2 regions of the Shewanella psychromarinicola genome follow, and region 1 is predicted to be linked to the other one. Evidence: predicted binding sites of a transcription regulator. Region 1 holds the regulator's gene; the other holds the start of a gene.
The links. Region 1 encodes NrdR, which represses ribonucleotide reductase genes. Its sites were predicted from a motif close to AAACACNANATNTNGTGTTT; they were not measured.
Positions count from the first base shown of each region.

Region 1 (11,663 bases):
TGCACCGTTTATGAAACAGATTATAAGCAACGTTTAACTAATATAAATAAAGATTTAGAGCAATTGCGAACTAATCTACTTACCGAAAAATCATCTTAATAACATCACATCGACTGATTTTATTTAATACCGTTAGCGACAAAAGAGCACAAATATGCTTTTTTTTGGTTTATAAATCTTTATATAAAGTACTTAATCTGAAATAGAGATAAAAGATGAGAAGGTAATAAAATGAACACGCTTAGCCATATATCGATCTAAACTTGTTGTTTGTTAATAAGACGCAGCCTCTTGTTACTGGTTGCGTTAATAGTAAGTCTTTCAACTCAGTTAGGAAAGGACTGTTTGATAGTCGTTTGTTATCCAAAATTCAGGTTACTTATAGATAATACACTGCAAGCTGCACACCGATTAACGAAAACACACCCGCCAATACATCATCAATCATAATCCCAAAACCACCATGCACTTTGGCATCAAGCCAACGTATAGGCCATGGCTTTATAATGTCAAAAAAGCGAAATAATACAAAACCGAGAGCTAACCATATAAAACCTAAAGGCGCGGCAATCATGGTGATCATCAACCCAACCACTTCATCCCACACAATAGCGCCATGGTCGTGTACACCCATATCTCTAGCCGCTTTCCCACAAATATAGAATCCGGCAAGCATACTAATACAGGTGATGATGAGGTAATTCGTTAAGCTTAACTGCTGCATGAGCAACACTATGGGCACTGCGGCTAAGGTACCAAAGGTACCCGGCGCTTTGGCCGCTTTACCGCTGCCAAAGCCTAATGCCAAAAAATGAATTGGGTGGGCTAAAGACAGTTTTTTAACGAATTTATCTTGGGTTAATAGTCTCATAGTACTCAATTAAAAATGCACAAAGCCACGTGAAATAGGGGTAAATGCTTGCCCATTTTCTACTAGTTTTAATTTATCGCCGGCGCTGATCTGACCAATTTTAACAAACTTCACCCCAGCATGAATTAGCGCGGTATCAATTGCACCGCGTTGTGACTCTGGCACAGTAAATAAAAGTTCGTAGTCTTCACCGCCAGTTAATGCATAACTTAATGCATCTTCACGACTAAGATTGGCTTTAAGTGAGTTTGATAAAGGAATGAGATCCACATCAATGATGGCGCCGACTTTCGATGCCGATAACACATGTCCAATATCAGACATTAAGCCATCAGACAAATCAATAGCGCTTGTGGCTAGAGTGCGTAGTGCTTGACCTGCCAACACACGAGGCGTTGGGTAATAATGGCGGTTAATCAGATATTGTTTATCTTCAGCGTTAACGGTCTTAACACCTCTGATAATATCAAGGCCTAAGGCTGAATCACCTAGGGTTCCCGTCACATAGATCCAGTCTCCTCTTTTTGCACCTGCACGGGTTAATGCTGTACCTTTAGGGACTTGACCATTAATCGTAATGCTGATACTGCGCGGACCACGGGTGGTATCACCACCAATGAGTGCAATACCATAATATTCAGCAATATCAAAAAGGCCGGCACTGAACTGGGCTAACCAAGGTTCATCAACACAGGGTAACGTCAGTGCTAATGTAAACCAAGCGGGCTCTGCCCCCATTGCGGCAAGATCAGAAAGGTTAACCGCTAGCGATTTATAACCTAAAGCATGAGCTGGAATGTCTGCTAAAAAATGGATATTTTCAACAAGGGTATCACAAGAAATTGCTAAAGATTTCTTGTCCGCAGGATTCACTAACGCACAGTCATCGCCGATGCTTAACTCAACATCGCGCCTTTTTTGACCTTTATTGCGGAAGTAATGTTCGATGAGTTGAAATTCTTTCACATTCAGTCTGGTACGGTAAACCGTCCACCTTAATTTTGAAACAATTAATAACAAATGAAAACGGTATCCGAAGATACCGTTCTGGTGTTACTTATGCTTCACTAACTTATCAAGCAAGCCGTTGACAAATTTGTGACTATCTTCAGCACCAAACGCTTTCGCTAACTCGATACCTTCGTTAATAGCCACTTTAAACGGCACATCTTTACGGAAGGTCAACTCGTAAGTTGCCAGACGCACAATGGCTTTTTCTACTGGTGACACTTCTTCAAAATTACGATCAAGATGTGGCTTTAACAGCTCATCAATTTGCGATATTTTTGATGCTACACCGGTTAATAGCTCACGAAAATAAGCGACATCAACACCGTCAGTGTTCTGTTCAGTTAAAAACTCATGTTCTACGTCAGCAACTTTGTTTTTACTTAACTGCCATGAATAAATGGCTTGAACGGCTAAACGGCGGGCCTTACGGCGCTCTGAAGGTTTCATACTTTTCCTACTATTACAGCTGTTGTTCTAGTTGTTGCAGTACATTAACCATTTCAAGCAAACTAAGGGCAGCTTCGCCACCTTTGTTACCTGCTTTAGTACCTGAACGCTCAATAGCTTGCTCAATGGTATCTGTAGTTAATACACCGAATGAAACAGGAAGATCGTACTCTAATGCAACTTGTGCAAGACCTTTGTTACATTCACCAGCAACAAATTCAAAATGAGGTGTACCGCCACGGATGACAGCACCTAATGCAATGATCCCGTCAAACTTTCCACTTGCAGCAACACGTTTTGCAGCAAGCGGTAATTCAACTGCACCAGGCACTCGAACAACAGTAATGTTGTCGTCACTGACCTGGCCGAAACGCTTTAATGTGTCTATTGCACCGTCAAGCAGACTTTCAACTAAAAAGCTATTGAATCGCGATATTACAATCGCCACTTTGGCATTTTTCGCTTCGATATTACCTTGAACTACGTTCATTCTATCTTACCTAAATTAGCTAAAGCACCCCGCTCGGGGCAAAAAAGAGGCGCTATGATATCACAGCCGAAAGCCCTGAGCGCTATGCAATTAATGAAATTATTAAATTTACCATAAGCCAAAATTATTCAGCTATATAATCCGTTACTTCTAAACCAAAACCTGACAAGGAATGGTAACGCTTTGGCGAACTTAATAAGCGCATTGTACTGACACCTAGACTCGACAGAATTTGCGAGCCGACGCCAACACGACGTGATGTTCCTTGCCACATGGCTCCTGCTGGTGATTGGCCATTATCTTCGGCCTCAAACGCTTTCACTTTTGCCAGAATCTGACTTGAATGCTCAACGTTACCCAGTAACACCAATACGCCACCTTCTAAAGCAATGCGTTGCATGGCTTTTTCTAATGGCCAGCTACGCGTTTGATCTCGCTCAGAATGCAGTAAATCGTTAAAGGTATTTTGCAAATGCACACGCACTAAACAATTAGGCTTCACTTCATCTTTAACCAATGCGTAGTGTAATTGATTATCAATAGTGTCTCTAAATGTCACCATAGTAAAATCACCAAAACGAGTCGGTAGTTTACATTGAGCTTCGCGTACAACCGTGGTTTCGTTGGTGTTACGGTATTCAATTAGGTCTGCAATGGTACCGATTTTAATCCCATGCTTTTGACTGAATATTTCTAAATCAGGACAGCGCGCCATGGTGCCGTCTTCATTTAAAATTTCAACAATCACAGCTGAAGGTTCACAGCCAGCTAAGCGCGCTAAATCGCAACCGGCTTCAGTATGGCCAGCACGCGTCAATACCCCGCCTTCTTGTGCCATTAACGGAAAAATATGCCCAGGTTGTACTAAATCAGAGGCTTTGGCATCTTTGGCAACAGCGACTTGAACGGTCACGGCTCGGTCATGAGCTGAGATCCCGGTTGTGACCCCGGTCGCCGCTTCAATTGATACGGTAAAGTTAGTCGAGAACTGCGCATTGTTGTTGGTGACCATTAAAGGCAAGTTAAGCTGCTGACAACGCTCTTTGGTCATGGTTTGGCAAATTAATCCGCGGCCATAGGTTGCCATGAAATTGATTGCAGCAGGCGTCACTTTATCAGCGGCCATGATCAAATCACCTTCATTCTCTCTGTCTTCATCATCCATCAAGATAACCATCTTACCTTGACGAATATCTTCAATGATTTCTTCTATGTTATGTAGCGCCATTGTCAGACCTTTCTCTATTAAGTTTTTGATTTTAAATAATTAAATCAATTTGCATTTTGTATTTATTATTTTGAATCATGTATTGTGCATAATCTTTGAGTACAATTTTTTATGCTTGGAGCGATTAGCGCAAAAATCCAGACTTAGCTAATAATTCCATCGTCACACCCGATGACGGCTGTGCTTGGCTAGCATCAGGTTGCATTAAACGCTCTAAATAGCGGGCAATTAAATCCACTTCGATGTTCACGCTGTCACCAACTTTGAGATCCACCAGCGTGGTTTCACCCGCAGTATGAGGCACGATGGTTAATCTAAAACGAGTTCCATCAACTTCATTGACGGTCAAACTAACGCCATCAATGGTGACCGATCCTTTGTGAGCAATGTAGCGACTTAATTGAACCGGTACCGATAACCAAAACTCAAGTGCCTTGCCTCGGTAAGCACATTGCTCAATTTTTGCAATGCCATCAACGTGGCCGCTGACCATGTGTCCACCCAACCTCGTGGTCGCCGTAACGGCTTTTTCAAGATTAACCTTTTGGCCAACTTGATAACGACTAAAACCAGTTAATTCTACTGTTTCAGCCGATATATCCGCAACGTAGCTATCGCCTAAACGCTCAACAACGGTCAAGCACACGCCATTTGTGGCAATGCTATCACCCAGGTTTACATCGGTTAAATCCAACTTGCCGCTGGCAACGGTTAAGCGGATATCGTTACCTTTGCGATCAATTTTACGTAATGTACCAAGGGCTTCGATTATCCCAGTAAACATAATGACTCACTTTTTGCTTTTAAACTTTGCAGTTGTTCAGGTTTTTCTTAAACAACTGCCACATTAATAGGGTTGATTATATCTGAGGATATAACGCTTATCTTGTCCAACGTTGCGCTCATCAATTAATTGCAATGCCGGCGTTTGCTCCATGGCACTGTAATCGGGTAACTGCAACATATTACGTCCATGGCTGCCTAACAGTTTAGGCGCTTGATAAAGCACAATGTCATCGGCGAGGCCTTGAGCGACAAACGCCCCAGCTAAGGTCGCACCCGCTTCGACTAAAACAGAATTAGTATGCTGGCCTAAATACGTTAGCAAAGCTAACAATGGGATCCTGCCCGACGAGTCACATTCTAATTGTAAAAAAGAAACGTGTTGTGGAAAAGCAGCTTTAGCACTTTGGGAATATTGACAGCCAGAAACCAGTAAAATAGGACTTTGAATTGAAAATAACCTTTGTGTTGCCGTCAGTCTCGCTCTGCTGTCTAGCACAACCCTTAAAGGTTGGAAAATTTCATCTTTTGTATGGCGAGTGGTTAACTCACCTAACGCCTCATAGCGCACATTAAGGCTAGGGTCATCGATAAGGATTGTTTCAACGCCTGTGATTAATGCACAGTGGCTGGCACGGTATTTTTGCACATCGGCTCGTGCAGCACTGCCGGTAATCCACTTTGACACCCCATTAGACAGGGCGGTTTTACCGTCTAAACTGGCGGCTATTTTAACCGTGACCCAAGGAAGCCTAGTTTTCATGCGCTTCATAAAGCCTAGATTGAGATCATAAGCTTGTTGGCTGAGTAGTCCTACATCGACCTTAATTCCAGCCTCACGTAACATGGTGATACCGCGGCCTGACACTTCTGGGTTCGCATCGGTCACAGCAACAACGACTCGCGCAACCTTGGCGTTAATTAACCCTGAAGCGCAAGGTGGCGTACGACCATAATGACTGCAAGGTTCTAAGGTTACATAGGCGGTGGCGCCTTGAGCGCTATGACCATTATCAAGCACCATTTTCAGCGCATTGACTTCAGCGTGGCCTTCGCCAGCACGCTGATGGAAACCCTCACCGATAATCTTATTCTGATAGACAATGACACAACCAACACAGGGGTTGGGCCTAGTGGTATAACGGCCTTTCTCGGCAAGCGCTATAGCACGGCTCATCATTTGGGTGTCAAAAGTAGGCCCGTTGGACATGATAGATAATCTCTTATTGCTTAGATGCCATGATAACCGTTAAAAACGGTCATTACACAGCATTACTTTTGCAACTTAGCAATGGCCTCGCCAAATTGTGACACATCTTCAAACGCACGATAAACAGAGGCGAAACGAATGTAAGCCACCTTATCAAGGTTCATCAACTGTTCCATCATAAGATTACCAATCATTTCCGAATCCACTTCGCGCTCACCAGTCGCGCGCAGCATTGATTTAATTTTTGTCAACGCTTGATCAATGTCATCAATAGAAACCGGACGTTTTTCAACGGCACGCAACATGCCGCCGCGCAGTTTCTCTTCATCAAATGGTTGTCGGGTGCCATCGCGTTTTATCACTCTAGGCATGACTAATTCAGCGCCTTCAAAGGTGGTAAAACGTTCATGACATTCGGTACATTCCCGGCGACGACGGACTTGGTGACCATCAGCCACTAATCGAGAATCTATCACTTTGGTATCGGTCGCGCTACAAAAAGGGCAATGCATTAGGACTCCTGCAGAAAAAATGGCCGCTAGCAATTAGCGGCCATTAAAGTTTATCCTATTTGGTGAACAAGGTTAACCTAAACCTGTATCAACAGACATCCAAATACGATTAACCGTATACAGGGAATCGAGCACACAAGGTCAATACTTGACCTTTTACGCGCTCAATAACCGCTGTATTAGATGCATCATCAAGAATGTCACAAATCCAACCGGTCAATTCTTTCGCTTCAGCTTCTTTAAAGCCGCGACGAGTAATGGCTGGTGTACCAATACGAACACCAGAGGTCACAAACGGTGAACGAGGGTCGTTAGGCACTGAATTTTTGTTAACGGTAATGTTGGCACTGCCTAAGGCTGCGTCGGCTTCTTTACCGGTTAAATCGCGGCCAATTAAGTCAACCAACATTAAATGGTTTTCAGTACCGCCAGAAACGATTTTGTAACCGCGGGCTAAAAACACTTCAACCATGGCTTTGGCATTTTTAACAACTTGCTGTTGGTATACTTTAAATTCTGGCTCTAGTGCTTCTTTAAATGCGACCGCTTTACCTGCGATAACATGCATTAAAGGACCCCCCTGACCACCAGGGAATACTGCTGAGTTTAGTTTTTTATATAAAACTTCATCATCGGCTGCAGAAATAATAATCCCGCCGCGTGGGCCGGCTAATGTTTTATGGGTTGTTGACGTTATTACATGAGCATAAGGCACTGGCGTTGGATAAACACCTGCGGCAATTAAGCCTGCCACGTGGGCCATATCAACAAACAAATAAGCACCAATTTTGTCGGCAATCTCGCGCATTCTCGCCCAGTCAACAATACCTGAAAAAGCCGAAAAACCGCCGATCATCATTTTAGCCTTATGTTCAATGGCTAAACGCTCCATTTCGTCATAATCAATTTTGCCAGACTCATCAATACCGTAGGGAATGATGTTGTAAAGCTTGCCAGAAAAATTAACCGGTGAACCGTGGGTCAAATGACCACCATGAGCAAGGTTCATCCCTAAAACGGTATCGCCTGGCTGCAATAACGCCATAAATACGGCACTGTTTGCTTGCGAACCTGAATGAGGCTGTACGTTAGCGTATGTTGCACCAAATAATTCTTTTGCGCGTTCAATCGCTAATGTTTCAATCACATCAACGTATTCGCACCCACCATAATAACGCTTACCTGGATAACCTTCAGCATACTTGTTGGTTAACTGAGAACCTTGAGCTTCCATCACACGAGGACTGGTATAGTTTTCAGATGCAATCAATTCAATGTGTTCTTCTTGACGACAAGTTTCATCTTCAATGGCTTTAAATAATTCTGGATCATAATCCGCAATATTCATCGCTTTCTTCAACATGCTAGCTCCAACATCATTATCTGTATAGTAGGGTTGCGCGTTATTCTACCCTGCAACGATGATGATTCAAAGTAGAAACAACATGAAATTCACTGTGTTCTGAATACAAAACTATTCATGTTTATGGCGCCAAGTGGCCAGATCCTTCATTCTTTTTGACCTAAAAAGCGCTGTGGATTAAATCACACAATTGCCTGTTGAGTTCAGCTCATAATACAGTAGAATTATCATCATCTTTGTTGACAATTAGACAGTATAATTATGGCTCAATTTGTATACAGCATGCTTCGTGTGGGTAAAATTGTCCCACCTAAAAAGCAAATTTTGAAAGACATTTCATTAAGCTTCTTTCCTGGCGCCAAAATTGGTGTACTCGGATTAAACGGTTCAGGTAAATCGACATTGCTGCGCATCATGGCCGGTATAGATACCGAAATTGAAGGTGAAGCGCGTCCAATGCCTGGACTAAAAATTGGTTATTTACCGCAAGAGCCGCGCTTAAACGAGCAACAAACGGTTCGCGAGGCCGTCGAAGAAGCCCTGAGTGAAGCCAAAAATGCATTGATCCGTTTAGATGCTGTTTACGCCGCTTATGCTGAACCCGATGCAGATTTTGATGCCCTAGCCAAAGAACAAGGTGAGTTAGAAGCCATCATCCAATCTCAAGATGCACACAATCTTGATCATATTCTAGACCGTGCAGCAAACGCGTTACGTCTGCCCGATTGGGATGAAAAAATTGCTGTACTGTCCGGTGGTGAACGTCGACGGGTAGCCCTTTGTCGCTTGTTACTTGAAAAGCCTGAAATGCTATTACTCGACGAACCGACAAACCACTTGGATGCTGAATCCGTCGCATGGTTAGAGCACTTTTTACAAGAGTATTCTGGCACCGTAGTCGCTATTACCCATGACCGCTATTTCTTAGACAATGCAGCAGGCTGGATTTTAGAACTCGACCGTGGTGAAGGGATCCCCTGGGAAGGTAACTACTCCTCGTGGCTTGAGCAGAAAGATGCCCGTTTGCAACAAGAATCTTCAACACAAAGTGCTCGTCAAAAAACTATCGCAAAAGAATTAGAATGGATACGTCAAGGTGCGAAAGGCCGCCAATCTAAGGGCAAAGCCCGTATGGCGCGTTTTGAAGAACTCAACACTAACGATTACCAAAAACGTAACGAGACCAACGAATTGTTTATTCCACCAGGGCCACGCCTCGGTGATAAAGTGATTGAAGTGACTAACTTAACAAAATCCTATGGTGATCGCGTATTGATTGACGATCTTACCTTTACCGTTCCCAAGGGCGCCATTGTGGGGATTATCGGAGCTAACGGTGCGGGTAAGTCGACGTTATTCAAAATGATCTCAGGCGAAGAACAACCAGACAGTGGCTCGATTTCTGTGGGTGACTCAGTTCAAATTGCTTCTGTTGAGCAGTTCCGTGATTCAATGAATGATAAAAATACCGTGTGGCAAGAGATTTCTGGCGGCCACGATATTATGCGGATCAATAATACTGAAATTTCGAGCCGTGCTTATGTCGGACGTTTTAACTTCCGTGGTGGCGATCAGCAAAAAATCATCGGCACCTTATCGGGTGGCGAGCGCAACCGAGTACACTTAGCCAAATTAATACAAGCCGGTGGCAACGTATTATTACTCGACGAACCTACCAACGACTTGGACGTAGAAACATTACGTGCCCTAGAAGAAGCGTTATTAGAGTTCCCCGGTTGTGCGATGGTTATTTCACATGACCGTTGGTTCCTTGACCGTATCGCTACCCATATTCTGGATTACCGAGACGAAGGTAAAGTGAGTTTCTATGAAGGTAACTATACTGAGTATTCAACTTGGTTAAAAGATAGCTTAGGCACCGATATAGTAGAACCGCATCGATTAAAATATAAGCGGTTAAATAAGTAATCTCCGCTAAGGATAATAAAAGGCTATCAAACAGCCCTTTGCCCCGCTCACGATGTTACACAATAAAGCAGAGCCTAAGCGCTCTGCTTTATTGTATTTGAGCGTATTGAATGATTATGCTCAGATTAAACGATAAAAATATCAACCTACAGCAACATTTTGTCAATTCATTATGAGCAATACACCATAATCTGTTTATAAAGCGAAAAATAACTTCCGTATTATAAATTACCAAGCTGTTTTTACTTTTTACTGATTAAATTCAGTTTATTACCGAGTTTTAACGATTTCAGTTTGTAAGCCAGTTTAACGGTGATATCAGTGAGATACGGTTCAATTTACCGTGTTTTATTGTACCAACTCATTTTCGGCACTCGAAGTCATTACCGCGGCAGAAAAACAGAGCCTCAATAAAATTGAACATCAATACGATATCGATATCCTGCTCATCACGCTTAACGACAATTTTTCACCGTTTAATAGAAAAGTCGATGACATTGACGTGCGGAAAAAAGCAATTATTTTAGAACGACAACGATATAACGAATTCATTGCACTATTACCTAAGGTTATTCGCACTAATACGGCGATAGCCGAAACCGATAAAAAAATTGAAAAATCTGTTTCTTTAATCGATGAATTAACTCAAAAACCACAACAAGACGGCAAACATCTTGAAACTGAAAAAGTACTCATATTAACTGAATATGAGGCGATAAATAAAAAACGTGCCACTAAAAGTCAGCCATTAGTTAACTCAAAAAAGATATTACTAATCATTTAATTACCGATTTATCGAAATCAAGTCGCACACAGCCAGTCGTTTAAATAGTTCGATTCAGTGTTCAACATACCCCTCTATCGCAGATTGATTGAAAGAGTCCAAAAGCAGCATTTTATCCAATACCGCTAATGATCTTTACCGCAGCTGGCAGTGAAAACCGTATTGCGGTAGCAACTGTGATATTCTTCAATATGGCATTTGCGACCGTTGTCGCCCTATTGGTGATCCCCGCAATGTACCGACTCATCTCTTCGTCAACTCACTCACTAGGGTTAGTTGAAGCACAACTTAATGACGCCATTGCCGCTCAAAAAGCGCAACAGCCTTAACCTTCACAGGTGTAATAATGACAACCCTTGCCGTATTCGTAGATGTGCAAAATATTTATTACACCTGTAAGCAAGGTTTTGGGCGTTCATTTAATTACCGCGCCTTGTATAAACGTTTATCCGCACAAGGCAATATTAGCCATGCTATCGCCTATGCGATTGCTCCGGCAGATGACGGACAGGTTAAATTTCAAGATGCACTAAAACATATTGGCTTTACGGTTAAAACTAAGCCTTATATTCAGCGTAGTGATGGCTCAGCCAAGGGAGATTGGGATGTCGGTATTACTATCGATATGCTTGAGATAGCCCCCATGGTAGATGAAGTTATTTTACTGTCTGGTGATGGTGATTTTGATTTGTTACTCAAAAAAATCAACCAAACGACCACATGCTACACCCATGTAGTAAGTGTTGAGCGCCTTACCGCAAAGTCGCTAACCGACCAATGTCAGCAATTTACCGCCATTGATAACACATTATTGATTTAGCCATTTACGCCATTACTTTATTTCGCATACGCTTTATCGACACTCTTTTACAATAGCTAATCCTGATGAGTGTCTATTAGCGGTTAAATCAATAATCGCTCTAGATAAGCGATTTAATGGTTTGTCTTTGCAAAAATGAAACCGCGACCGCATAGGGTTAGGGTTGTTATTGATGTCGCTTGTCAGTCAACAATTTCAAATCGATAAAGCTTTTC
Region 1 covers NZ_CP034073.1:4,883,243-4,894,905, forward strand. Annotated here, with positions in the region: gene EGC80_RS21215 (hypothetical protein) at 1-99, shown strand, start outside; gene EGC80_RS21220 (phosphatidylglycerophosphatase A family protein) at 380-871, opposite strand; gene thiL (thiamine-phosphate kinase) at 881-1,837, opposite strand; gene nusB (transcription antitermination factor NusB) at 1,925-2,329, opposite strand; gene ribH (6,7-dimethyl-8-ribityllumazine synthase) at 2,343-2,819, opposite strand; gene ribBA (bifunctional 3,4-dihydroxy-2-butanone-4-phosphate synthase/GTP cyclohydrolase II) at 2,944-4,047, opposite strand; gene EGC80_RS21245 (riboflavin synthase) at 4,172-4,831, opposite strand; gene ribD (bifunctional diaminohydroxyphosphoribosylaminopyrimidine deaminase/5-amino-6-(5-phosphoribosylamino)uracil reductase RibD) at 4,895-6,040, opposite strand; gene nrdR (transcriptional regulator NrdR) at 6,103-6,552, opposite strand; gene glyA (serine hydroxymethyltransferase) at 6,662-7,915, opposite strand; gene ettA (energy-dependent translational throttle protein EttA) at 8,177-9,844, shown strand; gene EGC80_RS21270 (hypothetical protein) at 10,188-10,628, shown strand; partial or broken gene EGC80_RS21275 (efflux RND transporter permease subunit) at 10,748-10,957, shown strand; gene EGC80_RS21280 (LabA-like NYN domain-containing protein) at 10,975-11,448, shown strand.

Region 2 (2,150 bases), 520 kb from region 1:
TGTTCAGTGGGTGCATTAGTGGGCGCGGCCTATGCGAATAATCATTTGGGTGAACTTGAAACCTGGGTGAGTGGTTTTTCGAGTTGGGACGTACTCGGATTAATGGACTTAGGCTGGCGTAAAGGCGGCTTAATTAGCGGCGAGAAAGTATTTGATGTCTTAGCTAATCGCATTGGCGATATCAACATTGAACAGTTAAAACGTCCTTTTGCTGCAGTGGCTACCGATTTATATTCTGGACAAGAGATTTGGTTTAAAGAAGGTGACTTACGCCATGCGGTTCGCGCCTCATGTTCTATGCCCGGCTTTTTACCCCCAGTACAGCAAGGTCATCGCTGGGTTGTTGACGGCGCCGTGGTCAATCCGGTACCTGTGTCATTAGCCCGTTCGATGGGGGTTGATGTGGTTATTGCAGTGGATTTAAACGGTCATCGCCGTGATCAACTTCATAAGGCCCCAGAGCAAGTAAAAAGCCGAAAAGCGAGTAAGTCAGAGACGATTGATGAAAAGGCAGAGCTTGAATCAGGTTTTATGGATTTATGGGGCAAAGGCAAAGACTACATGAGTGTCTTAACTGACAAGCTTGCTATAGGCAGTTCAAAATCCCATCCAGGTATGTTGGCCGTTATGTCACAATCAATGGATATTTTAGAACAACGCCATAAACGCTCGCGTTTAATGGGCGAGCCACCAGATATTTGTATTGTGCCTTATGTTAATGACATTGGCACAATGGAATTTCATCGTGCAAAAGAAGCCATTAAAGCGGGTGAGCAGGCAGTAAAAGATATTCAACATTTAATTGAAGCGACCTTAAATTAACACTTATGCGGTGTCGAATATGAGTCATGTGCCCATTACGGATGCACGAGTTCGATACCGCTCGATTAATGTTTATGCAATAACGGTATTGTCCAAGTTGGGTTGTTGTCATCATTATGTTCAATGCTCCTTTAATAAAGAGTCATTGGCAAGTCACTTAGTTTGTTGATATGACGACTAGAATGGTGTTCGATGACAGCGTAGCGCGCTTAAGCGTTATGTTAGCTTGTTGAGTACCGCGCTAGCGGTGTTTGAATATGGCAATATTGATTTACGAAAACACTCCATATTGTGAAACAATTTACCATCTCTCCCCTTGTATTTTTATCCGACGGATCAGTGAACATTCCTACAATATCTTTTGCTGAAAGCAAGATGTTTTTCAATATTAAGTAGTGCTGAGAATTATGATCTGGATCAAAGTAACGCTCAGCGTTAATGTGTCTAATACACTCTATATTGTGTTTTTTGTAAATTAAAGTTCTATATATAGTGCTTGTAAGGATGGTCGTATGCTTGTAGTCGTGAAAAGAGATGGATGTCGAACCGCCTTTGATGGATGTCGGATCAAAGAGGCTGTAGTAGCAGCAATGGAGTCTGCAGGTCAAGCAGATCATCAATATGCGCAGCAGTTAGCGCAAACGGTTGAACAGCAAATGGCTGCGAAAACCGAAGTTGATATTCACGAACTACAACATGCAGTCGAAAACTTATTAATGTCTGGGCCGTATAAATCGGTGGCACGTCATTACATTGAGTATCGCCATGATCGCGATACCCATCGTGAAACTCAAAGTAAATTAAATTGTGCTATTCGCGGCTTGGTTGAGCAATCAGACAGTGCCATTTTAAACGAAAACGCCAATAAAGATGCCAAAGTGATCCCCACTCAACGTGACTTACTTGCCGGGATTGTTGCCAAGCATTACGCCAAAACTCACTTATTACCTAAAGATGTTGTCGAAGCACATGAAAAGGGCGAAATCCACTATCACGACTTAGACTACGCACCATTTTTCCCGATGTTTAACTGCATGTTAATCGATTTAGCCGGCATGCTGACTCATGGCTTTAAAATGGGCAATGCTGAAATAGAACCGCCTAAATCGATTTCGACCGCAACGGCTGTGACGGCGCAAATTATTGCACAGGTGGCGAGCCATATTTATGGTGGCACAACGATTAACCGTATTGATGAAGTGTTAGCTGAGTTTGTACAAATTAGTTATCAAAAGCACCTTAGCGTCGCTAAAAAATGGCAAGTGGCCGACGTGGAAGATTATGCGATGACTCAAACCGAAAAAGAGTGTCATGACGCGTTTCAATCG
Region 2 covers NZ_CP034073.1:4,368,387-4,370,536, reverse strand. Annotated here, with positions in the region: gene rssA (patatin-like phospholipase RssA) at 1-822, shown strand, start outside; gene nrdD (anaerobic ribonucleoside-triphosphate reductase) at 1,335-2,150, shown strand, end outside.
Region 2: a site for NrdR is predicted at 1,270-1,289, ahead of nrdD (anaerobic ribonucleoside-triphosphate reductase). Genes of this name have one in related genera too.